2 linked regions of the Micromonospora rhizosphaerae genome follow. The protein of the gene in region 1 interacts with the protein of each later gene in a pairwise test. Links are inferred from orthologs where the notes say so. Each region holds a gene or a part of one and is shown on either strand. Other genes may lie near its edges. The genes, in order: rlmN and ftsZ.

Region 1 (16,707 bases):
GTCCGGCGGATCGTCAGCGCGGCGTTCCGCCCGGTACGCGGCCGGGGCCTCTCGCTGCACGCCGCCGCGATCACTCTCTACGGGGCGATCGCCGTGGTGCCGGTGGCGCTGCTGGCCATCTGGCTGACCGGGCTGATCGCCGGGGACGACCGGGTCCACCGGCTCACGTCGTACGCGATCACCACGCTGCCCACCGACATCGGCGCGCACCGGGCGGTGGCCGCGCTGGTCGAGGCCGGTCTGGGGTTGACCCCGCTGGCGGCGCTGGCCTCGCTGCTGCCGGCGTCGCTGTACGGCGCGCCGGGCCTTCGTCTCGGTAGCCACCCCGCCCGGCCAGGCCGAGGCCCTGGTCGGCTGGCGGGGTCGGTGCTGCTGCTCCCGCTGCTCGCCCCCGCCCCGGCCCTGCTGCTGTCGATCCTGATGGCGCTGCCGCTCACCACCCACCTGGTCCGCCGGGGCGGCTGGGTCGGCGCGCTCGGAGTGGTGCTGTCGTTCCTCGGGACGTGGCTGGCCCTCACCCCGGTGGTGATGTGGATCTTCCGGGTGGTCGTGCCCGCCTCGCCGGACTGGCTGTCGACGCTCGGGGTGGGCTCGTTCACCGCGGCGAACCTCTCCGGCTTCCTGCACGGGTTCGTGCTGTTCTGCTCCCTCCCGCTCGACCTGGGTGTGCCGTTCGGCGGCTTCGACGAGATCGGCGGCGGGGTGGCGGTGCTGCTTTGGCTCTATCTGTTCCACGTGATCGCGCTGGCCGGGTACTCGGCAACGTTGGTGTTGAGCCGCTGGCGGGCCGTCCGGGCCCGATGACCTCCCGCCGGAGCCGTCGCGGCACTAGGCTGCCCGGGCATGAGCGAAGCGAATGAGCTGCCGTCCCGCGCCGACGTCGTGATCATCGGGTCCGGGCACAACGGCCTGGTCTCGGCGATCCTGCTGGCCCGCGCCGGCCTGGAGGTGCTGGTGCTGGAGGCTGCGGAGGTGATCGGCGGCGCCACCCGCACCGAGACCCCGTTCCCGAAGGTCCCCGGGCTGCGCCACTCCACCGGGTCGTACCTGCTCGGGCTGATGCAGCCGGAGCTGCTCGCCACGCTGGACGTGCAGATCCCGGTGCTGCGCCGCGACCCGCACTACTTCCTGCCTACGCCGGGCGGGCCCGGCACGCCGTACCTGCTCTTCGGCAGCGACACGGCGACCAGCCGGGAACAGCTCGCAAAGTTCTTCTCCCCCGCCGACGTGGCCGCCGACGACGCCCTCCAGGCTGAGCTGGCCGCGCTGCGCGAGGACCTCGCACCGGCCTGGCTGGCCGAGCCGCTGCCGGTGGAGGAGACCGCCGAGCGGTACATCCGCCCGGCGCTGCGCCAGGTTTTCGTCGACATGGTCCGCGGCTCGGTCGCCGACTACCTGGCCCGCTTCGACTTCCGTTCCGAGCTGCTGGTCAGCATGTACGCGGTCACCGACGGCATCTCCGGGCTGAACGCCGGCCCGGACGACCCGGGAACCGGGCACAACTTCCTGGCGCACAACATGTGCCGGCTGCCCGGCTCCGGCGGGACCTGGATGATCGCCGAGGGCGGGATGGGGACCGTCTCGCAGACCTTTGCCGAGGCCGCCCGGAAGGCCGGCGCGACCATCCTCACCGGCACGCCGGTCACGGCGATCACCCTGGACGGTGACGCGGCGAGCGGCGTGGTCCTCGGCGACGGCCGGGAGGTCGCCACTCCGGTGGTGCTCGGCGCGTGCGACCCGTACCGGCTGATGGACCTGCTGCCCGACGGCGCGCTCCCGGCCCCGCTCCGCGAGCGGATGGCGGCGGTCCGCCGCCCCGGCACCACGCTCAAGCTCAACCTGGCGCTGACCGGGCTGCCCCACTTCTCCTGCCTGCCCAAGCAAGCGCCGAGCCCGTTCGGCTCCACGATTCACCTGCTCCCCGGCTCGGCGTCGCTGGTGGGCGCGGGCGGCGAGTCGCCGATGACCGCGCTGCGCGCGATGTGGGCCGACGTGCAGGCCGGGCGGCTGCCCGAGGAGCCGACCATCGAGTGGTACCTGCACACCACCGTCGACCCGTCGCTGTCCGACCCGGCAGGGCACCACTCGTCGGCGCTCTTCGTCCAGTCGGTTCCCTACGAGCTGGCCGGTACGACCTGGGACGAGGCGCTCCCCGGCTACGTCGAGAAGCTGATCGCCATCTGCGAGCGGTACGCACCCGGCACCGGCGACCTGATCGCCGACGCCGTGCCGCTGCCCCCGCCCGGCATCGAGGCGCACTTCGGCATCACCGGTGGCCACATCCACCACGTGGACAACACCGTCTCGTTCACCGACCGGATGCCGTACGCCACCGGCATCGACGGCGTGTACGCGGGCAGCGCCGGCTGCCACCCGGCCGGCAGCGTCATCGGCGCCGCGGGCCACAATGCCGCCCACCGCGTCCTCGCCGACCTCGGCCGCTGACCCCACCCCCGCTCCCCGCGGTCGTGCCCGCTCGGCCCGTCCTCCGCGCAATACGCCGGGCCGGGTCGGGCACGACCGCGGGGTCAGGCGGGGGTGGTGTAGGAGGGCAGGTCGCCGGGGCCGCGGATCAGGTAGAGGCCGACCAGGAGGAGGTAGGCGAACAGGCTGAGGACCGGGTCGATGAAGACGACGGCGAAGGCGATCAGGTAGAGCAGCGGGCCGACGCGGAGCCGGCGGGCCACCGCCTTCGCCAGCCCCGGGTCCAGGTCGGGGTTGAGCAGGTGCCGCCGGCGGGCCCACCACCAGCTCAGGTTGAAAAAAAGCGCTTGGCCGAGCACGGTGCCGACGTAGAGCGCGCCGGTCAGCCGCTGCTCGGTCGCGCTGCCGCGCACATTGTCCGAGAGCAGGTCGGCGGTGAACGGGATCGCGGCGACGAAGAGCAGCAGGAGCAGGTTGAACACCAGCAGCGTCTGGTCGACCCGGACCACATACCGCCAGACGTTGTGGTGGGTGAGCCAGACCTGGCCGGCGATCGCGAAGGTGATCACATACGCCAGGTAGGACGGCCAGGCCTGGGAGAGGGCATCGGGAAGCTCCCTTCCGCCCACCCGGGCCGGGCCGTACTGGAGCAGTTCGACGGCCATCACCGTCAGTACAACCGCGAAGATCCCGTCGCTGAACGTCTCCACCCGGGAAGGGTCCCGGGCCATCTCCCGGTCCCGCCGGTACTTGTACGCCCTCTCCTGGTCGTCTGCCCCCGTCACGCCCCGCCCCGCTCTCGCTGGTGTCCGGTCGGTGCCGGCCTGCGGCGTTCGCCACCCTCCACTGCATCGTGGCGCACAGCGGGGGCCACGCGGGCGCGGATGCTGGGTGCGGCCGGAGCGCTACATCCGCGCGCCCCGGCCGGGTCGTCAGCTGGCCGCCTCGCCGGCCGGGGCCGGGGTCTCGGCGTCGGCGCGGTGGGCGCGGATCTTGTGGCCGACGCTGGTCAGGCAGCGGCCGCTGGACAGGTCGAACCGCCAGCCGTGCAGCTGGCAGGTGAGCTGCTCGCCCTCGATGACGCCGAACCGGCTCAGATCCGCCTTGAGGTGCGGGCAGCGCCGCTGCACCACCCAGTCCCCGAGGGTGATGTCCTCCGCGTCGACGGCCCGCTCGTGCTCGTCGTACCAGCCCTCGGAGTACTGCAGCCGCTCCTCGGAGAGGCACTTGAAGAAGGAGTAGACGAACTCGTTGTACTGGCCGATCCGGGCCGCGGAGAAGCGGCAGGAGAGGAAGAGCGAGTTGACCCAGTCCACCTCGCCGAGGTGCAGCAGGTGCTCGATCATCGCCCGCTCGGTGCGGAACCGGTAGCGCACCTTCTCGTCGGCGTACGGCCGCACCTGCTTGCCCGGGAAGTCCACCACGATAGATTCAATCGTCTCGCCGCCCGAGCTGTCGGTGCCGACCAGGTCGAAGCGGACCGGGCCGCCGACCCCCTTGGCGATGTAGATCGACTCGTCCAGCAGCGGCTCGATCCGCCGCTTCATCTCCTTGAGCACATCGATCTCGGGGTGCCGCCAGGACGCCTTCTCCGCCTCGATGATCGGGCGCTTGCGCTCCCGCATCTCCTCCAGGTGGGCGACCTTGTTGGCGAAGAACTCCTCCACCGGCACCGGGTGCGTGGTGGTCGCCCCCTCGGTGGTGATCTCCGTGACGCTGCCCGGCAGCAGCACGATCCCGTTGGTGCCGCCGACCTTGGCGTACTCGGAGATGAAGACCGACTGGTCTGGGAAGATGTTGCCCTCGTCGCCATGGATGTCGTTGAACTGCCACAGCCCATCGTCGAGGAAGCAGGGCGGCCCGGCGATCGGGAAGACGTGGTCGGCCTTCAGGTCGTCGATGTAGCGCCAGGTCCGGTCGAACTGCCGGTCCCGCTTCTGCTTGCCGAACGCGGTCTTCGCCGCCTGCGGCAGCTCGTAGACCATCGGGTACCAGATCGCGCCGGAGAACTGCAGCATGTGCGCGTGCACGTGGCCCAGCTCGGCGAAGACGCTCAGGTCGGTCGGGCGGGCGTCGTTCTGGTTGAGCAGCCGTACGCCGTCGTACTCCACCCACAGCGACGAGTCACCGATCGGGCCGTCGGTCGGGCTGGTCAGCGCCTGGATCATGATCTTCAGGCCGCCGCGCAGCTCCACCACCTGCTCGTTCGGCGCCCTGAGGAACCTGGTGAAGCCCAGCTCCCGCAGCTCGTCCTCCATCTCCGAGGTGGGGAACTCGGGGAGCAGGACGGTCGCGTCCTTCGACACGAAGTCACGCAGGTGCTTCGCGTCGAAGTGGTCGCGGTGCAGGTGGGAGACGTACAGGTAGTCAACCTGCCCGAGGGACTCCCAGTCGAGCTGGGAGTTGTCGGGGAAGGGGAACCACGAGGCGAAGTAGGCGGGATTGACCCACGGGTCGCACAGGATGCTGCCCGCGGCCGTGTCGATCCGCATGCTGGCGTGTCCCGTACCGGTCACTCGCACCGCAGTCCCCCTCAAGAAGGCAATCAAGGCGTACGTGAAGACGCTACCGGAGGCAGTGTGGTCGCCGACCCGCGACGGCGGTAGTGCCCTTCCGCCCCGCCGGAGACGGGTCCAACGGCCCCGGCGCTCAGGCCCCGGCCGGCCCCGTCCAGCGCCGCCGCGCCGGCGCGGCGGAGCGCCAGCGCTCCATCAGGCCTGGGATCTCGTCGACCGGGGCGGCGAGGTTCACCCCCTGCTCGCCGCCGACCTCGTGCTGAGCGTTCTGGGACACCCGGCCCTCGCTGCAGCAGGAGCAGATCATCCGGACCCCGCTCGACGGCTCGGCCGCGTAGCCGTGCGCGTCGAAGAGTGCGGCCAGGGCCCGCACGTCCTCGGCGTCGCCGACCACCGTCAGCGACGAGGTGGGCAGCTCGGACGCCCGGAACAACAGCAGTTCGTCGAAGACGGAGTACGTCCGGCCAGCGACCTCCCGCTCCCCGTTCGGGGCCCCGTCGTGCACCACGATCTCGCCGAACCGGCGCCCCGACTCCGGCGTCGGCACGTTCAGCACCCGCGCGCGGGCCGGACAGAGCCGCAGCGCCCAGACCACCTCGCCGCCGCTGCCCGGGTTCAGCCGGACCGGGGTGACCCCGTAGTCGCCCATGATCTCGCCGTCGCCGTCGGGGACCGTCAGGCCGTAGCCCCGCCAGGCGTTCCGGGCCGTGGCCCAGTCCTCCATGATCGTGGCCGCGATGCCGAGGTTCCAGAACGCCGGGTCCTGGGTGCCGGGCTCAGCCCGCGCCGCCGCCTCCCGGCCCAGCTCGTCCGCCTTCGCCCAGTTACGCAGGAACTTGTGGGCCAGCGCCGCGTCGTACCACCAGACCCCGGCCCGAGAATGGTCCGGATACCGCCGCGCCAACCGCTCCAGCAACTCACCGGCCACCGGCCAGTCCTCCGCGTCCCACGCCTGGTACGCCCTCTTGAGCAGTTCGCGGTCGTCCGCGCGGGTCATGCGTCCCCCATCAGGTCGGACCCTGCGCCGTGCCCGGCACGGGGCGTGCCAGACTAACCGGAGATCCGATCGCGAGGGAAGGACCGACAGTGGCAGGAAGCGAGCCGGTAACCGCGCCAGATCAGCACAAGCCCGGACACCGCAGGTCCGGACGGATCGGCGCGGTGCTCACCGCGCTGGCGCTGTTGGCGATGCTCTGCGGCAACCACCAGGGCAAGGTCGAGGACATCTGGCTGGTCGGGATCGCCGTGCTGCTGCTGGCCATCGTCATCGGCGACGTGGTGCTGCGCCGCAACGGCCTGCGGTCCTGACCTGCGGCAGACCGGCCCCGGTCGAGCGCCGACAGGAACGCACGAGGGCCCGCCCCCGGTCGGGGGCGGGCCCTCGTCGTCCTACCAGCTCAGCGGCCGAAGAGGATGTCCTGCACGTCCTTGAGCGCGGCGTCGACCTCGGCCTCGAAATAGCCGCCCTGCACCAGGCCGAAGCGCAGGGTGTCCAGGTCCTTCGGGTGGACCGGCATCGGGTTGCGGCCCTGCATGCCGCCGAGCAGGCTCTCGAAGAACCGGTCGACCTGGTCCGGGTCGTACCCGCTGCCGAAGCGACGCACCTGGAAGCTGCGACGGATCTGGTCCACCCGGTAGAGGTCGCTGCCGGGCGGCCCGGCCATCGGGGGGCCGACCATCGGCGGACCGCCCACGGGCGGGCCGGCCATCGGCGGGCCGGCCATCGCGGGGCCACCGCCCATGCCCTGCTGCGGCAGGTGCGGCGGACCGGCCGGGCCACCGCCGCGCAGGTCCCGATCGGGCATCCGCATCTCGGCGGTCATGTCCGGCCGGCCGTGCCGGCCGGCCTCGAACCCGTCGAAGCGCTGCTCGTCCGGGCCGTACCCGCCCGGGCCCGGCGGCAGGCCGCGCGACGGCGGGCCGCCGTGGCCCATCGGGGCGCCCGGTCCCATCGGGCCGGGGCCGCCCGGGCCGCGTGGGGCGTCGTAGCCGCCGCGAGGACCGTCGTACCCGCCGGCGAAGGCGCCGGTCGGCTCGTCGTACCTGCCGTAGGGCGGGCCGGCCTGCGCCGGCATGGCCCGGGGCGGCATCGGCGGCTGCGGCACCGGCGAGAGACCGCGGTCGTCCCGCATCGGGGGGCCGAGCCGATCGGCCATCCGAGGGTCGCCGCCCCGACCGCCGGGGCCGCGCTCCTCCAGCTCGGCGAGCTGCCGCTCGACGCGGTCCAGGTGCAGGTCGACCTGCCACTCGTCATAGCCGTTGAAGCGGACCCGGAAGACGACGTCGTGGACCTCCTGGGAGGCCACGGGGGCGCCGATCGGCTGGCCGGCAAGTGTCGCCTCGACCCGGTCCAGGAAGGCGTCCACCTCGTCGACCTTGTATCCCCGGCGGAGCGCCTTGCGCCGGAAACGCTGACCCTGACTCGCCACTATGTCTCCTGGTCTCGTTCGCTACGCCCGGTCACGCCGTTGCTTCGCGCGGCGGGTCGGTGTCCCTGTCCTCGGCGGCAGCGAGCTGCCCACACGCGCCGTCGATCTCGCGTCCCCGGGTGTCCCGCACCGTGGTCGACACCCCGGCGTCGCGCAACCGCCGGACGAACTCCCGCTCGACCGGCTTCGGGCTCGCGTCCCAGCGGCTGCCCGGAGTCGGGTTGAGCGGGATGAGATTCACGTGGGCAAGCTTGCCGGCCAGCAGCCGCCCGAGCAGATCGGCTCTCCACGGCTGGTCGTTCACGTCCTTGATCATCGCGTACTCGATCGACACGCGACGCCCCGTCCGAGCCGCGTAGTCCCATGCCGCGTCCAGCACCTCGGACACCTTCCAGCGCTGGTTGACCGGGACGAGTTCGTCGCGCAAGTCATCATCGGGGGCGTGCAGCGACAACGCAAGAGTCACTGAGAGGTCTTCGCTGGCCAGTCGGCGGATGGCCGGAACCAGGCCCACCGTGGAAACGGTGATGTGCCGCTGGGACAGGCCGAGCCCCTCCGGGGCCGGGGCGACCAGCCGGCGGATCGCCGCGATGACCCGCGTGTAGTTGGCCAGCGGCTCGCCCATGCCCATGAAGACCACGTGGGACAGGCGCGGCGGCGAACCGGCCACCGCGCCGGAGGCGGCCACGCCGGCGAGGTAGACCGCTTGGTCGACGATCTCGGCGGTGGAGAGGTTGCGGGTCAGCCCGGCCTGGCCGGTGGCGCAGAACGGGCAGGCCATGCCGCAGCCGGCCTGGCTGGAGATGCAGACGGTGACCCGGTCCGGGTAGCCCATCAGCACGCTCTCCACCAGCGAGCCGTCGTGCAGCCGCCAGAGCGCCTTGCGGGTGGCGCCGTCGTCGCAGGCCAGCTCGCGCACCGGGGTGAGCAGGGTGGGCAGCAGCGATTCGGCCAGCCGCTCCCGGGTGGCGGCCGGCAGGTCGGTCATCTGCGCGGGATCACGGACCAACCGGCCGAAGTAGTGGTTGGAGACCTGCTTGGCGCGGAACGCCGGCTCCCCCAGCTCGGCGACGAGCGCCTGCCGCCCCGGCAGGTCCAGGTCGGCAAGGTGCCGGGGAGGCATCGCGGGCCGGCGGCCGCGGGCGTCGGGGTCTACGGAGATCAAGGGCAGGCTCGTCATAGCGCGTCCAGTCTGACACGCCAGGAGCGGAGCGCAGCCGTCCGTAGGTGCCGAATCGGCCCCGACCGCGCGGAGGACTCGGGCCCACGGACGTGATTCATGCCTCAGTTCACCACCGGCACGAAGACCGCCAGCAGCAGGTACGCGGTCGGCACGGCGAAGAGGATCGAGTCGAGCCGGTCCATCAGGCCACCGTGCCCGGGGAGCAGGTTGCTCATGTCCTTCACCCCGAGGTCCCGCTTGATCATCGATTCGGCGAGGTCGCCGACGACCGCCGCGCAGGAGATCGCCACCCCGAAGATGGCACCCCACCACAGTGGCACGTGGAAGAGCAGCCAGATCAGCACGGCACTGCCGGCGGCCGCCGCCGTGACCGAACCGGCGAAGCCCTCCCAGGACTTCTTCGGGCTGATCGAGGGTGCCATCGGGTGCTTGCCGAACGCGACGCCGGCCGCGTACCCGCCGGTGTCGGAGAGGACCACGGCGACCAGGGTCACCAGCACCCGCAGGTGCCCGTCCCCGGGGACGGCGGCCAGCATCGCCGCGAAGCCGCCGAGGAACGGCACGTAGACCGCGATCAGGGTGGCCGCGGTCAGGTCGCGTTGATAGTTGCCCGGGCCGTCGCCCAGCCGCCAGATCATCGTGCCGAGCACGGTGACGAGCAGACCGAGGCTCAGCGCGTCCGGGCCGGCGAACCAGGCCAGCCCCACGGTGAGCACGCCGCCGGCGATCAGCGGCACCAGCGGCGGGTGCGCGCCGCCGCGGCGGACCGCCCGGGACATCTCCCAGGTGCCGACCGCCACGGCCGCGGCGATCACGCCGAGGAACGCCGGCCGGTAGAAGAAGAGCGGCACCAGGATCGCCGCGCCGAGGGCCAGTCCGACCGCGATGGCGGCCGGCAGGTTACGCCCGGCGCGGCCGGTCGGGGCCTGCTGGGTGGCCGGCCGGTCGGCGCTGGCCCGGCGTCGGCCGCGCTGGCGCCGGCCCGGCGGCCGCTCCGGCTCCGGGTCCGGCTCCGCCCGCACCGGCGCGATCTGGGCGGTCGGGTACTCGTCGTCCCGCGCGTCCGGGTGGGCCCGGCCCGGCTCGCCCCAGAAGCGGTCCTGACCCGGGTGGCCCGGGGTCTCGTCCCGGCCGGGATACCACCGGTCGTCGCGGCCGCCGTTCCGGTATCCCCGGTCGTTGTGGTCCCGGCCCGGAGGCCCGTCGCCGGGACCAGGTCGCTCGTCGTACGGGCCGGGTCGTCGGCCGTGCGGCGCGGCGTACCGGTCGTCGTCCGGCCGGGGCCGGGCATACGGGTCGCCGGTCGGGCGGACGCGCGGGTCGGCGTACGGGTTGGCCGTGGGCCGGGGGCGGCCATGCGGATCGGCGTACAACTCGGGGTTGTCGCCCGGTCGCCGCCACGGCCCCGGTCCGGGCTCAGGCTCCGGCCAGGGCGGCGCGGACGGGCGGTCCGGCCGGTCCCAGCCGTGCGGCTCGGTGCCGCCGTAGGGGTCGAGGTGGGACATCACGCACCGAGCGGAGCCGGTACGAGTTCCACCACATGACGCAAGACCAAGACATTCCCCTACAGGCGCGACTGTTCCGGTTGACCGGCCCGACGGCCGGCCGATCCCCGCCGTTCATTCGGTGGTGGTCGGGAATCGTGCCGAGCCTACTGCACCCGGGAACCCGGCACGGCGGACGATGGCCCCGGACGACGAAGGCACCGGCGTTCCACCACCTCGGAAGGCGGCGGCACACCGGTGCCACGGCAGGTCGTCGTGCGGGCTCAGACCTCGAGCAGCTCGTTCTCCTTGTGCTTGACCAGCTCGTCGACGGTCGCGACGAAGCGGTGGGTCAGGTCGTCGAGGTCCTTCTCGGCGCGGCGGCCCTCGTCCTCGCCCACCTCGCCGTCCTTGACCAGCCGGTCCAGCTCCTCCTTGCCCTTGCGGCGGATGTTGCGGATCGCCACCTTGGCCTCCTCACCCTTGTGCCGGGCGACCTTGATCATCTCGCGGCGGCGCTCCTCGGTCATCTGCGGGAGCAGGATGCGCAGCTGGTTGCCCTCGTTGTTCGGGTTGACGCCGAGGTCGGAGTCGCGGATCGCCTTCTCCATGGCGTTGATCTGCGAGTTGTCGTACGGCTTGATGATCACCATGCGCGGCTCGGGGATCGCGATGGACGCCATCTGGGGCAGCGGCGTGGGGCTGCCGTAGTAGTCGATGACGACCTTGGAGAACATGGCGGCATTGGCGCGACCGGTGCGGATGGCGCCGAACTCCTCCTTGGCGTGCTCGATGGCACGCTCCATCTTCTCCTCGGCCTCGAGGAGGGTGTCGTCGATCACCGGTCTCCTCGCCTCCTTCTGTTGCTCGTCGTGGGCTCTGTGTCGTTTCGGAGGACCGCTGCCGTCGGCAGGGCCGGTCAGGCGGTGATCAGAGTGCCGATCTTCTCACCGCCGACGGCCCGGACGATGGTGTCGTCGCCCTGCGCGCCGAAGACCAGCATCGGCAGGCCGTTCTCCATGCAGAGGCTGAACGCCGCGGCGTCGGCCACCCGCAGGTTTCGGCGCAGCGCCTCGGAGAAGGTGATCGAGTCCAGCTTGCGGGCCGTGGGGTCGACCCGGGGGTCGGCGGTGTACACCGCGTCCACGCCGTTCTTGCTCATCAGCACCACGTCCGCGCGGATCTCCAGCGCCCGCTGGGCGGCGACCGTGTCGGTGGAGAAGTACGGCATGCCGGCGCCGGCGCCGAAGATCACCACGCGGCCCTTCTCCAGGTGCCGGATCGCCCGCAGCGGGATGTACGGCTCGGCGACCTGGGCCATGGTGATCGCCGTCTGCACCCGGGTCTCGATGCCCTCCTTCTCCAGGAAATCCTGGAGGGCGAGGCAGTTCATCACCGTGCCGAGCATGCCCATGTAGTCGGCCCGGGCCCGGTCCATGCCGCGCTTCTGCAGCTCGGCGCCGCGGAAGAAGTTGCCGCCACCGACCACCACGGAGACCTGCACGCCGCGCCGGACCACGGTGGCGATCTGCCGGGCGATGGCCTGTACGACGTCCGGGTCGACGCCGATCGCGCCGCCGCCGAAGACCTCGCCGGAGAGCTTCAGCACCACCCGGCGAGCCCGGCCGGGCGGTGGGGCGGTCGGATCATCCGCCGCCAGGCTCCGGTCACTCACAACCTGCGTCATCCGACCCGCCCTTCCAGTCGCGCACCTCGCGTGCGCCGCGTACCGCATACCTGCCGCTGCCGACCCTATGCGACGAGGAGGCCGCGGTGCCTGTCATGTACACCGGCGGCCTCCTCGTCGACGTTCCATGCCCACGAACGCGTCATGCGCCCGATCTGGCGGCTCAGGCCTGGCCGACCTCGAACCGCAGGAAGCCGGTCACCTCGATGCCGGCCTCGGCCAGCACCTGCTTCACCGTCTTCTTGTTGTCGGCGACCGACGCCTGCTCGACCAGGACGAAGTCCTTGAAGAAGGCGTTCACCCGGCCCTCGACGATCTTCGGCAGCGCCGCCTCGGGCTTGTTCTCCTCGCGGGCGGTCTGCTCGGCGATGCGCCGCTCGGACTCGACGACCTCAGCCGGGACCTCGTCGCGGTTGAGGTACTTCGGCCGCATCGCGGCGATCTGCATGGCGACACCGCGGGCGTCCGAGTCGAAGGCCTCCTCGTCCGCCGTCGACCGGCCGGCGCTCGCCGGGGCGGCGGTGTACTCGACCAGCACGCCGACGGCCGGCGGCAGGTCCTGGCTCTTGCGGTGCAGGTAGACGGCGGTGTTGCCGTCCAGCCGGGCGAACCGGTTGAGCACGAGCTTCTCGCCGATCTTGGCGGACTGCTCCTGGATCAGGTCGGCGACCGGCTTGCCGTCGATGCTGCTGGCCAGCAGCTCCTCGGCGGTCCGCAGGCCGCTGCGCTCGCCGTGCTCGACCAGCTGCTGCGCCAGTGCGATGAAGGCGTCGTTCTTGGCGACGAAGTCGGTCTCGCAGTTGAGCTCGAGCAGCGACTTGCCGGAGTGCGCGATCAGGCCGTTGGCGGCGGTGCGGCCGGCCCGCTTGCCGACGTCCTTGGCGCCCTTGACGCGCAGGATCTCGATGGCCTTGTCGAAGTCGCCCTCGGCCTCGGTCAGCGCCTTCTTGGAGTCCATCATGCCGGCGCCAGTGAGGTCGCGGAGCTTCTTGACGTCCGCGGCGGTGAAGTTGGACATGACTCTCTCTTCGGTGTTGAGACTGCGGTGGGATGGTCTGGCTGCCGGGTTACCCGGATCCGGGCGGATTGTGCCCGGCGGATCCGCCGCGCCCCGCCGCCCGTGAAAACGGACGGCGGGACGCGGTGCGATCACTCCGCGGTGGCGGTCGCCGGCTGCTCCTCGGCCTTCTTCGGCTCCTCCAGCAGCTCGCGCTCCCACTCGGCCAGCGGCTCGTCGGCGCCGACCTGACCCGGCTCCGGCTTCTCCTCGGCGCCCCGGCGACGGCCGGAGCGGGCGATCAGACCGTCGGCGACGGCGGCGGCCACGACCTTGGTCAGCAGCTCGGCCGAGCGGATGGCGTCGTCGTTGCCCGGGATCGGGAAGTCGACCTCGTCCGGGTCGCAGTTGGTGTCGAGCACGGCGATCACCGGGATGCCCAGCTTGCGGGCCTCGTCGACGGCGATGTGCTCCTTCTTGGTGTCGACCACCCAGACCGCGGCCGGGAGCTTCTGCATGTCCCGCAGGCCACCGAGGGTGCGGGTCAGCTTGTCCTTCTCGCGGGAGAGCTGCAGGGTCTCCTTCTTGGTGTAACCGGCGGCGGTGCCGCTCAGGTCACCCAGGGCCTCCAGCTCCTTCATCCGCTGCAGCCGCTTGTACACCGTCTGGAAGTTGGTCAGCATGCCGCCGAGCCAGCGGTGGTTGACGTACGGCTGGCCGACCCGGGTCGCCTGCTCGGAGATGGCCTCCTGGGCCTGCTTCTTGGTGCCGACGAAGAGGATGGTGCCGCCCTCGGCCACGGTGTTGCGCACGAAGTCGTACGCCTTCTCGATGTAGTCGAGGGTCTGGCGCAGGTCGATGATGTAGATACCGTTGCGCTCGGTGAAGATGAAGCGCTTCATCTTCGGGTTCCAGCGCCGGGTCTGGTGCCCGAAGTGGACACCGCTCTCGAGCAGCTGGCGCATGGTCACGACGGCCATGGTGGGGTACTCCTTGCGATCCCTGGTTGTCCCGCCCGGCCGGCGGCCGGGCGTCCTGGCGCCCGGTCGCCGGCCGTGGCGGGCCCGACATGATCGGGACCAGGGAGGCCGTCGCCCCACGGGAAACCGTGGAAAGGGCGCGCGAGGTCGACCGCGCGAGGCGGTCGCCAGTTGACCAGTGTACGCCCCTGCTCTCCCCGCCAGCCCCCGGGTGGAAGGAAGGGCCACCTCCTGCCGCATTTCGCCCTAAAAGGGGCACCGCTGGACGACGGTGGGCGGTTGGTCGGCGCGGAACGGCCGGTGGGCCGGACGGCACTCAGCCGGCGGCGAGCGCGGCGGCCACGAAGAGCACCAGGCCGACGGTCAGGTACGCCGTCGGCGGGCGGAGCCAGCCGCGGGCGCCCTCGGCGAGGGCGAGCCCGCCGGTGCGCAGCCCGTACAGGCCGGCGGCGAAGATCGGCAGCCCGGCCACCAGGAAGGTGCCCACCACGACGTTGGGCGCCGAGACCGGGTCACCCACCAGCCCGTTGAGCAGGACCCGCACGGCGGGAAGCTCGAAGACCAGCACCAGCAGCGCCAGGAGCGCGGCCAGCGCCGGCCGCCGGGTCCGGTAGACGCCGTCGCCGGCCGCCGGGGCGTCCGGGCGCAGCGGGACCGCCGGCATCGGTCCGGTGGGCATCTCGAGCGGGTGCGGCATGGGGCCACCCGCCACCTCCGGCCCCGCCGTCGGGCCGGCCGGTCGGTCCCCGACGATGATCGGCGTCGGACCGGTGTGGGCCGGCTCGGCCGGGCGGGATGGCTCGACGATCGGGTAGCCACCACGGGGCCCGGGCCCCGCGTCGGGCACCCGGTCCGCGCCGAGCGGGTCGGCGGTTCCGAAGCGTCCCGAGTCGCCGTAACCGGCGGCGGCCGGGTCGGCGTGGCGGCCCACCTCGGAGCCGCCGCGCTGCTCCGGGATCCGGAAGTCGTCGTCGCGGTAGCGCGGGTCTCCCCCGCCGGTCCAGTCCGGCTCGCCGTACCCGCCGTCGCTCCAGCGCGACCCCTGCTGATCTTCGGGGAAGCTCCTACGTCCGTCCACGTCCGGCACCGTATGCGATCCGACTCCACGCGCGCCATCCGCCGGAAGGAGGCGCAACCGGTCGAGGCGGCACGAAGAGGACCATCATCGGTGCCCGATCCACGACGGCCGCCCGTCGGGTAGCACATCGCCAGCATGATCGTCGGCCCGTCCACAGGTCGCCCGGTTGTCCACAGATCCGGGCTCCGGGGCGGCCGGTCCGGCCCGGCGGGGCGCACCGTGGCCGCCATGACGAAGCAGAACCAGGCCGTCGGCGGGTACGGCGAGCGGTGCGCGATCCGGCACCTGATCGAGGCGGGACTGCGCCCGGTCGCCCGGAACTGGCGGTGCCCGGACGGAGAGATCGACATCATCGCCTGGGAGGGCGAGGTGCTCGCCTTCTGCGAGGTGAAGACGCGCCGTACGGGCGACTTCGGCAGCCCGGCCGAGGCGGTCGTACCGGCCAAGGCGCGCCGGCTGCGCGGCCTGGCCGCCCGGTGGCTGGCCGAGACCGGCACCACCGCCGACGAGGTGCGTTTCGACGTCCTCTCGGTCCACCTCTCCGGGGCCGGCGCGGCCCGGGTCGAGCATCTCAAGGGCGCGTTCTGAGATGGACGGCGCGGCATGAGCTACGCCAAGGTGCTCTGCGTGGGCCTGGTCGGGGTGACCGGGCACGTGGTGGAGGTGGAGGCCGACCTGGCGCCGGGACTGCCGGCCGTCGCCATCTCCGGCCTGCCCGACACCGCACTACACGAGGCCCGGGACCGGGTCCGCGCGGCGATCGTGAACTCCGGGCAGAAGTGGCCGAACCGCCGGATCACCCTCAACCTGCTGCCGGCCACCCTGCCCAAGTTCGGCTCCGCGTTCGACCTGGCCATCGCCACCGCGTTGCTCGGCGGCGCCGGGGAACTGCCGCTGCTGCCCCTGGAGCGGGTGGTGGTCCTCGGTGAGCTGGGGCTGGACGGCAGCGTTCGACCGGTCCGCGGTGTCCTGCCGATGGTGGCCGCCGCCGCCCGGGCCGGTCTGGAGCGGGTCATCGTGCCGGTCACCAACGCGGCCGAGGCGGCGGTGATCCCCGGCGTCCACGTCCGCGCGGTCGACACCCTGCACCGGCTGGTCAGCTACGTACGTGACGGCACACCGCTGCTGGAACCACCGGCCACCGGCCCGGCGCCGCGGGCGAGCGGGCCGGATCTGGCCGACGTGGCTGGCCAGGGGCTCGGCCGACGGGCGTTGGAGGTGACCGCGGCGGGCGGCCACCACCTCGCCCTGCTCGGGCCACCCGGCGCCGGCAAGACCATGCTGGCCGAGCGCCTTCCGTCGATCCTGCCGGAACTGGACGACGACGCCGCGCTGGAGGTCACCGCGCTGCACTCGATCGCCGGGCTCCTGCCCGGGGACGGGCGACTGCTGCGCCGTCCGCCGTTTCAGGCCCCACACCACACCGCCACCGTGCCGGCCCTGGTCGGTGGCGGTTCGGGGCTGGCCCGACCGGGCGCGGTGTCGCTCGCCCATCGTGGGGTGCTCTTTCTCGACGAGGCGCCCGAGTTCAGCAAGAGCGCGCTGGAGGCGCTGCGCCAGCCGCTGGAGCACGGCCGGATCCGGCTCGTCCGCACCCGGGGCGGCACGGAGTACCCGGCGGGGGTGCAGCTCGTGCTGGCGGCCAACCCCTGCCCGTGCGCGAAACCGGCCGGCGACACCCAGTGCGAGTGCAGCCCGTTGACCCGGCGGCGCTACCTGGGCCGGCTCTCCGGGCCTCTGCTGGACCGGATCGATGTGCAGGTGACCCTGCTGCCGGTGCGCGCGGCCGAGCTGATGGAGACGGGCGGGGCGAACGAGTCGTCGGCCACGGTCGAGGCCCGGGTGGCCAAGGCCCGCGCGGCGGCGGCCGGGCGGTGGGCCGCCATCGGCCGCCGGCTCAACGCCGAGATTCCCGGCCCGATTCTGCGC
Region 2 (6,681 bases), 3.8 Mb from region 1 along the record:
TGCGGCAGCCGGGCGTTGCCGAGCAGCACGCCGGCGACGTAGACGGCGAGGAAGCCGGACGCGTGCAGCACCGACCCGGCGGCGTACGCGAGCACGGTGAAGCCGACCACCGCGATCGGGTAGAGCCCAGCCGAGGGCAGCGCGGCCCGGCGCAGCGCCCATCGGCCGGTGATCCCGGCCGCCACCCCGACCACCGCGCCGAGGCCCAACTCGTACGCGACCAGCAGGACCTCGTACCACCAGGCGTGGGTGGCCGGGGCGTTCCGGGAGAGGAGCACCACCAGGATCACCACCGGGGCGTCGTTCATGCCCGACTCGGCCTCGAGCGTGGCCACCAGCCGGGGCGGCAGGCGCAACCGGCGCAGGGTGGCGAAGACCGCGGCGGCGTCGGTGGAGGAGAGCACCGCGCCGTAGAGCAGCGCCAGCCGCCAGTCCAGGCCGAGCAGCAGGTGCACCGCGAGGCCGACGACCAGGATGCTGACCACCACGCCGACCGTGGAGAGCGCGGCGGCCAGGCCGAGCACCGGCCGCAGGGTGCTCCACCGGGCGCTCAGGCCGCCCTCGGCGATGATCACGATCAGCGCGCAGAACCCGAGCATCCGGGTCAGCTCGACGTTGTCGAACCGGATGCCCAGCCCCGCCTCGCCGATCGCCACCCCGAGCGCGAGGTAGACGAGGAGACTGGGCACCCCGAGCCGGGTGGAGATGCGGACCGCGCCGACCGCAACCAGCAGGACGGCCGCGCCGAGCAGCAGCGCCAGATCCAGCCCGGGGGTCATCCGCGGCCGGCCTGGACGGGCCTCACTCGGCCGATCCGTCGCGCAGCCGGCGCAGCACGTCGGGCAGCTCCGGCGCGGAACGGTCGACCAGGAAGAGCTTGTCCCGGCTCGCCGCGCCGGTCCGCAGCGAGACCGCCGCCGGTCGTACGCCCAGCGCGTCGGCCAGGGCCCGGCGGGCCGCCTCGGTGGCCCGGCCGTCGACCGCCGGGGCGGTCACGGCGATCACCAGGGCGGGCCCGTGCGGGCCGTCGAAGCGGCCGCCGACCCGGGCCCGGGAGGCGCCCGGCTTCACCCGCACCGCGACCGTGAGCGTGTCGTCCATGGGCACCCGCGCTCAGCTCGGATCGGCGTGGGCGAGCAGGGTGGTGTCCGGCGTGCACCGGGCGCACGGGGTGAAGCCGAGCTCGATCGCCTCGGCCACCGGGAGCCGGGACGAGAGCCGGTCCAGCAGGTGCGGACAGGCGGCAAGGTGGTATCGCGGCCGGCCCTGCACCACGTGCACCGGGGTGCGCAGCTCGGCGACGAGGGCCGCGTCCTCGGGCCGCACCCGCTGGACGGCCGGCTCGTCGGCCGGCGCCTCGTCGGTGCCGGGCCCCGGTGCCGGCCTCGGCCGCAGATCGGACCCCGACGGCGGCTCGGGCGGTTGCCGCCACCCGGTGCCGACCGTGGGAGGAACGTGCTGGACGGGGATCTCCGGCTCCACGACCGGGGCGCCGTACGGGCTGCGGGACGTGGCCGGCCCGCCCCGACGCCGCGCCGTCCGGTCGGTCGTCGCCCGGGTGGCGGCCGCCTGGCGGGCACCCACGACGAGGGCGACGGCGGCCAGCAGGCTGGCCCCGATGGAAGTGATCAGCAGCGGACCGGACCCACCGGCCAACCCGGCCGCCAGGAGCACGACGGCGACGAGGATGAGCAGGATGCTGGCGACTGCCACAGCTCACCCCCGCCGCATCGTTTCGGTGTGCGGCCGACGGCCGTCCGGGGACGGGCGCCGACGGCGGATCAGCGACCCGACTCGAGCGAGCCCGAGCGGCCGCCGCCGTACGAGCCGGCGGTGGCGAGGCCGTTGCTGCCGCCACCGGAGCGGTTGCCCTCGGCGCGGTTGACCTCGGCCTCCAGGCCCTGGCCCCGGCCGTCCAGGTCGCGCAGCTGGCTCTCCAGGTACGCCTTGAGCCGGGTGCGGTACTCCCGCTCGAACTGCTTCAGCTCCTCGATGTGCTTCTGCAGCGCGGTGCGCTTGGCGTCCAGGCCACCCATGGCCTCCTGGTGCCGCTGGCGGGCGTCCCGCTCCAGGGCGTCGGCCTTGGCGCGGGCCTCACGGGTGACCTCCTCAGCCTTGGAACGGGCCTCGGAGAGCAACTGGTCGGCCTCGCGACGGGCGTCCGAGACGTGGTCGTCGGCGGTGCGCTGGGCCATCATCAGCACCCGCAGCGCCTGCTGCTCGCCGTCACCGGAGACGGTCGGGCCGCCCTGGGCGCGGACCTGCTCCAGCTCGGCCTGCATCGCCCGGGCCGCCTGATCGGCGGCCGCCTTGTCGCGCTGCACCCGGTCCAGCTGGGCCTTGACGTCGTTGAGCTCCGCCGCGAGACGGGCGTCGCCGCCGGGGCCGGCGGGAGCGCCACCACGGCCGCCGCGCTCCACCTGAGCGCGCAGCTCGTTGTTCTCCTCGATCAGACGGGCGAGCTCGCGCTCAACCTCGTCCAGGAAGGCGTCGACCTCCTCCTCGTCATACCCCCGCTTGCCGATCGGCGGCTTTTTGAAGGCGACGTTGTGGACGTCGGCCGGGGTCAGCGGCATCGAAACTCCTCGGGTCAGTTGCGGCCGCGTAGCGTGCCGGTCATCAGGAAACCGCGATGATCGACGGCGTTAACACAAACCTCATCAGCACGAACAGGATAACCAGGAGCACAAGCGAGGCCAGGTCGATGCTCACGTTACCAATTCGCAGTGGTGGGATCACACGCCTCAACGCCTTGAGGGGCGGATCAGTGACGCTCCACACGGATTCGAGTCCTGCCGATGCTCCGCGCCCCGGTTGCCAGCGGCGCCCATAGGCCAGAACGGCACTAAGCACAAATCGGGCCAAGAGAACAAGCAGGAACAGATAAACGATCAGGTAGAGCACTTGCAACAGGATCGACAACACGGCAGGCGACGTCCCTCGGTCGAGCGTGGGCTAGCTCAGGCTGAAAAAGCCGCCCTCAGCGATCTTGGCCTTGTCCTCCGCGGTGACCTGGACATTGGCCGGTGAGAGCAGGAACACCCGGTTGGTCACGCGCTCGATCGTACCGCGCAGCCCGAACGCCAGCCCGGCCGCGAAGTCAACCAGTCGACGGGCGTCCGCCTCCTCCATCTCGGTGAGGTTGATGATCACGGGCACGCCGTCCCGGAAGTGCTCGCCGATGGTGCGCGCCTCCCGATAGGTGGTCGGGTGCAGCGTGGTGATCTGGTAGCGCTGTTCATCTTCGGTCACCACCGCGCGCTCCCGGGGCTGGACCTGCGGCGCGAGGGCGAGGTTGTCCCGGGTGTGGTAGGTCAGCGCGCCGGAGGTCTCCCCGGCGCCCGACCGGGTGATCGACCGTACGCTGGACCGCTCCACCCGCTCGACATCGGCCCGGTCGGTCTCCACCGCCCGGCTCGCGGCGCGCTCGGTCAGCCGGCCGCGGTCGCCGACCCGGGGCCGCGGCGCCGGCGGCTCCTCGGACTCGTCGTCCTCCTCGTCGGCGAACTCCTCGGCGTACCGGCTCGACCGGTAGCGCGAGTCGCGGTAGCCGCCCTTGTCGTAGCCACCGTCCTCGTAGGCCCGCTCGTCGTCCTCTTCGACCAGACCGAGCCAGACCCCCGCCTTGCGCAGAGCACCCATCCCGCGCCCCTCCGTCCGCCGTGCGGCACGCACCCCCGTGCCGTGTCGCCTGTCGCGAGTGGACAACCTGCCCACCGGACCGGATCGGCAATCCCCTGACGGGCGATTCCTTCTCGCCCGCCATGACCCCCGGACAACGGGATGCCGTTCCTGAACAACACCGATGTAATTTGCTTCGTTCGCGGTCAGGCTACCGCAGCGTGGGACGCATTCCGAGCAACGCGCTGCCGACGCGGACGTGTGTCGCGCCGTATCCGATCGCAATTTCCAGGTCCCCGCTCATCCCGGCGGACAGCGCGGTGGCCGCGGGGTACAGCCCCCGGAACCACCCCGTCACCTCGGCCAGCCGGGCGAACGCCCGCTCCGGCTCCCAGCCCAGCGGCGCCACCGCCATCAGGCCGCCCAGCCGCAGCGCCCCCGCGCCGGCCACCGCCTCCGCCACCGGGCCGAGGCCGCGGTCCGGGTCGGCCGAGTCCGGCACCGCCCCGCCCCGCGCCGGGTCACCGTCGATGCTGACCTGGACCAGCACGTCCAGCGGCCGGTCCCGGCCGGCCGCCGCGGCCGCGTCCAGCGCCCCGGCCAGCCGGACGCTGTCGACCGACTGGACGACGTCGGCGTACCGGACCACCGAGCGGCACTTGTTGCGCTGCAGCTGGCCGATGAAGTGCCAGCGCGGCGCCACCCCGGCCGCGGCCACCTCGGCGGCCTTGGCGGCCGCCTCCTGGTCGCGATTCTCCCCCACGTCGGTGACCCCCAGCCCGGCCAATGCCACCACGTCCCCGGCCGGGTAGGTCTTGGTCACCGCGATCATGGTGACCTCGGTACGGTCCCGGCCGGCGGCGGAGCACGCGTCCGCGATCCGGGCCCGGACCCGGGCCAGTCCGGCCGCGAGCTCGGCACGACGATCCGGTCGTACCGTGGCTGTTCTGTCGGTCATCGGCGCGGCTCAGGACCCGTTCTTGAGGAAGTCGGGCACGTCCACGTCGTCGAAGAGCACCCGGCGCGGCGACTGCTGCGGGGCCGGCATGCTGGCCGGCGGCGAAACCGGCGAGTTCGGCTGCGCCGGCTGGTTCTGGTTGGTCTTGCGGCCCGGCTCGGCCGCCTTGTACGCGGGCATGCCCCCGTCGAAGCCCGCCGCGATCACGGTCACCCGAACCTCGTCGCCGAGCGCGTCGTCGATGACCGCGCCGAAGATGATGTTGGCTTCCGGGTGCGCCGCGTCGGTGACCATCTGAGCGGCGTCGTTGATCTCGAACAGGCCTAGGTCGGAGCCGCCGGCGATGGAGAGCAGCACGCCCCGGGCGCCGTCCATGCTCTGCTCCAGCAGGGGGCTGGAGATGGCCGCCTCGGCCGCCTCGACCGCGCGGTTCTCGCCCCGGGCGCTGCCGATTCCCATCAGCGCGCTGCCGGCACCGTTCATCACGCTCTTGACGTCGGCGAAGTCCAGGTTGATCAGACCCGGGGTGGTGATCAGGTCGGTGATGCCCTGGACACCGGAGAGGAGCACCTGGTCGGCGGTCCGGAAGGCGTCCATCATGCTGATGTTGCGGTCGCCGAGCGCGAGCAGCCGGTCGTTCGGGATGACGATCAGCGTGTCGCACTGGTTGCGCAGCTCGTCGATGCCGGACTCGGCCTGCACCTGGCGACGCTTGCCCTCGAAGGAGAACGGCCGGGTCACCACGCCGATGGTGAGGGCGCCGAGCTTGCGGGCGATGTTCGCCACCACGGGGGCGCCGCCGGTGCCGGTGCCGCCGCCCTCGCCACAGGTCACGAAGACCATGTCGGCGCCCTTGAGCACCTCCTCGATCTCGTCGCGGTGGTCCTCGGCGGCGCTCTTGCCGACCTCCGGGTTGGCGCCGGCGCCGAGGCCCCGGGTCAGCTCCCGGCCGACGTCGAGCTTGACGTCGGCGTCGCTCATCAGCAGCGCCTGCGCGTCGGTGTTGATCGCGATGAACTCGACGCCCTTGAGCCCAACCTCGATCATCCGGTTGACGGCGTTGACGCCGCCGCCCCCGATGCCGACGACCTTGATGACCGCCAGGTAGTTGTGCGGAGGTGTCATCTCCGGTCCTTTCCATTCGAGATTGGCATGGGCCGACCCCACACGGCTTGGCCAGACCAGCGGTCGACGACGGCAGTCCCCGGTAGCGGCTGAGGCTGAACCCTCACCCTCTACTAGAGGCTTACAGTTATGTCAACCACTGATCCTCTTCCGGGCAACGTAAGCGGCTCCACGCCGAGAGCCAAGGATCTGATCGGCGTGTCGCCGCCGGAGCGGGACGACTCACTTTCCCCGCCCACCTGAGAGCCCGCCGGCCGGCGGATCACTGGAAGGTCACCACGTCCGGCGCGCTGACGTCGATCGTTTTCGCCTGCTGACCCAGCAGGGCGGTGGCCACCCGCGACTTTTCCGCGCCCCGGGTCGCGTCCCCCCAGACCACCATCCGGTCGGCGCGCAGCCGCAGGGTGATCCGGGCCAGCCCGGCCACGTCCACCGAGACCAGCTCGGCGCGCAGCTGCGGGGTGAGCGCGGCGAGCACCGCCAGCCCGGCCCGGGTGCCGGGGTCGCCCGGGCCCGGCCGGTCCACCCGGACCAGCGGCAGCGCGTCCGGGGCGCGGGGCACGGTCCGGAAGACGACGCCGGAGCGGTCGATCAGGGCGAACTGCTCCCCCTGTGGCACCGCCGCGACGGCGGTCCGCTCCACCACCCGGATCACCAGGGTGCCCGGCCAGTCCCGGGACACCGACGCGCGCTCCACCGGCGCCAGCGTGCCGACCCGGCGGGCGGTGGCGGCCAGGTCCACCTGGGCCAGCGGCGTGTCGTCGGGGACCGCCGCCGCGTCCCGCACCTCGACCGGGGTGACCAGCTCCGCGCCGACCACCCGCACCTCGCGGACGCCGAACAGGCCGGTGCCCAGCAGGGTCCAGGCGACCAGCCCGGCCAGCGCGAGCACCCCGGCGGCGACCGCCCACGGCAGGGCGGCCCGCATCCGGCGCCGCCGGGCCCGCGCCATGAACCGCCGGGTCGATGGCGGGACC

Evidence for each region.
Region 2: the proteins of rlmN (region 1) and ftsZ interact in binary tests that used the Escherichia coli proteins (3 or more experiments, as listed by UniProt). The link is inferred for Micromonospora rhizosphaerae from one-to-one orthologs.

What each region holds. Positions count from the first base shown.
Region 1 is NZ_FMHV01000002.1:2,348,336-2,365,042, reverse strand. What follows is about bases 6,476-9,444. They hold rlmN (dual-specificity RNA methyltransferase RlmN), read right to left. Parts: upstream 8,550-9,444; coding sequence 7,401-8,549; downstream 6,476-7,400. Other genes in these bases: GA0070624_RS11465 (phosphatidate cytidylyltransferase), read right to left, coding at 8,654-9,444; GA0070624_RS11475 (DivIVA domain-containing protein), read right to left, coding at 6,476-7,369. In the rest of the region: GA0070624_RS11505 (YhjD/YihY/BrkB family envelope integrity protein), read left to right, coding at 1-804; GA0070624_RS11500 (phytoene desaturase family protein), read left to right, coding at 844-2,445; GA0070624_RS11495 (TMEM175 family protein), read right to left, coding at 2,529-3,155; GA0070624_RS11490 (Rieske 2Fe-2S domain-containing protein), read right to left, coding at 3,357-4,946; GA0070624_RS11485 (tetratricopeptide repeat protein), read right to left, coding at 5,074-5,937; GA0070624_RS11480 (DUF2631 domain-containing protein), read left to right, coding at 6,027-6,248; more of GA0070624_RS11475, read right to left, coding at 6,338-6,475; more of GA0070624_RS11465, read right to left, coding at 9,445-10,057; frr (ribosome recycling factor), read right to left, coding at 10,321-10,878; pyrH (UMP kinase), read right to left, coding at 10,956-11,723; tsf (translation elongation factor Ts), read right to left, coding at 11,887-12,741; rpsB (30S ribosomal protein S2), read right to left, coding at 12,873-13,700; GA0070624_RS11440 (hypothetical protein), read right to left, coding at 14,017-14,778; GA0070624_RS11435 (YraN family protein), read left to right, coding at 15,007-15,366; GA0070624_RS11430 (YifB family Mg chelatase-like AAA ATPase), read left to right, coding at 15,382-16,707.
Region 2 is NZ_FMHV01000002.1:6,180,234-6,186,914, forward strand. The notes cover bases 3,647-6,532. They hold ftsZ (cell division protein FtsZ), read right to left. Parts: upstream 5,705-6,532; coding sequence 4,589-5,704; downstream 3,647-4,588. Other genes in these bases: GA0070624_RS29140 (YggS family pyridoxal phosphate-dependent enzyme), read right to left, coding at 3,833-4,579; GA0070624_RS29150 (cell division protein FtsQ/DivIB), read right to left, coding at 5,967-6,532. In the rest of the region: GA0070624_RS29110 (potassium/proton antiporter), read right to left, coding at 1-779; GA0070624_RS29115 (DUF167 domain-containing protein), read right to left, coding at 802-1,101; GA0070624_RS29120 (hypothetical protein), read right to left, coding at 1,114-1,713; GA0070624_RS29125 (DivIVA domain-containing protein), read right to left, coding at 1,782-2,576; GA0070624_RS29130 (YggT family protein), read right to left, coding at 2,620-2,925; GA0070624_RS29135 (cell division protein SepF), read right to left, coding at 2,956-3,642; more of GA0070624_RS29150, read right to left, coding at 6,533-6,681. UniProt on the Escherichia coli protein: Essential cell division protein that forms a contractile ring structure (Z ring) at the future cell division site. The regulation of the ring assembly controls the timing and the location of cell division.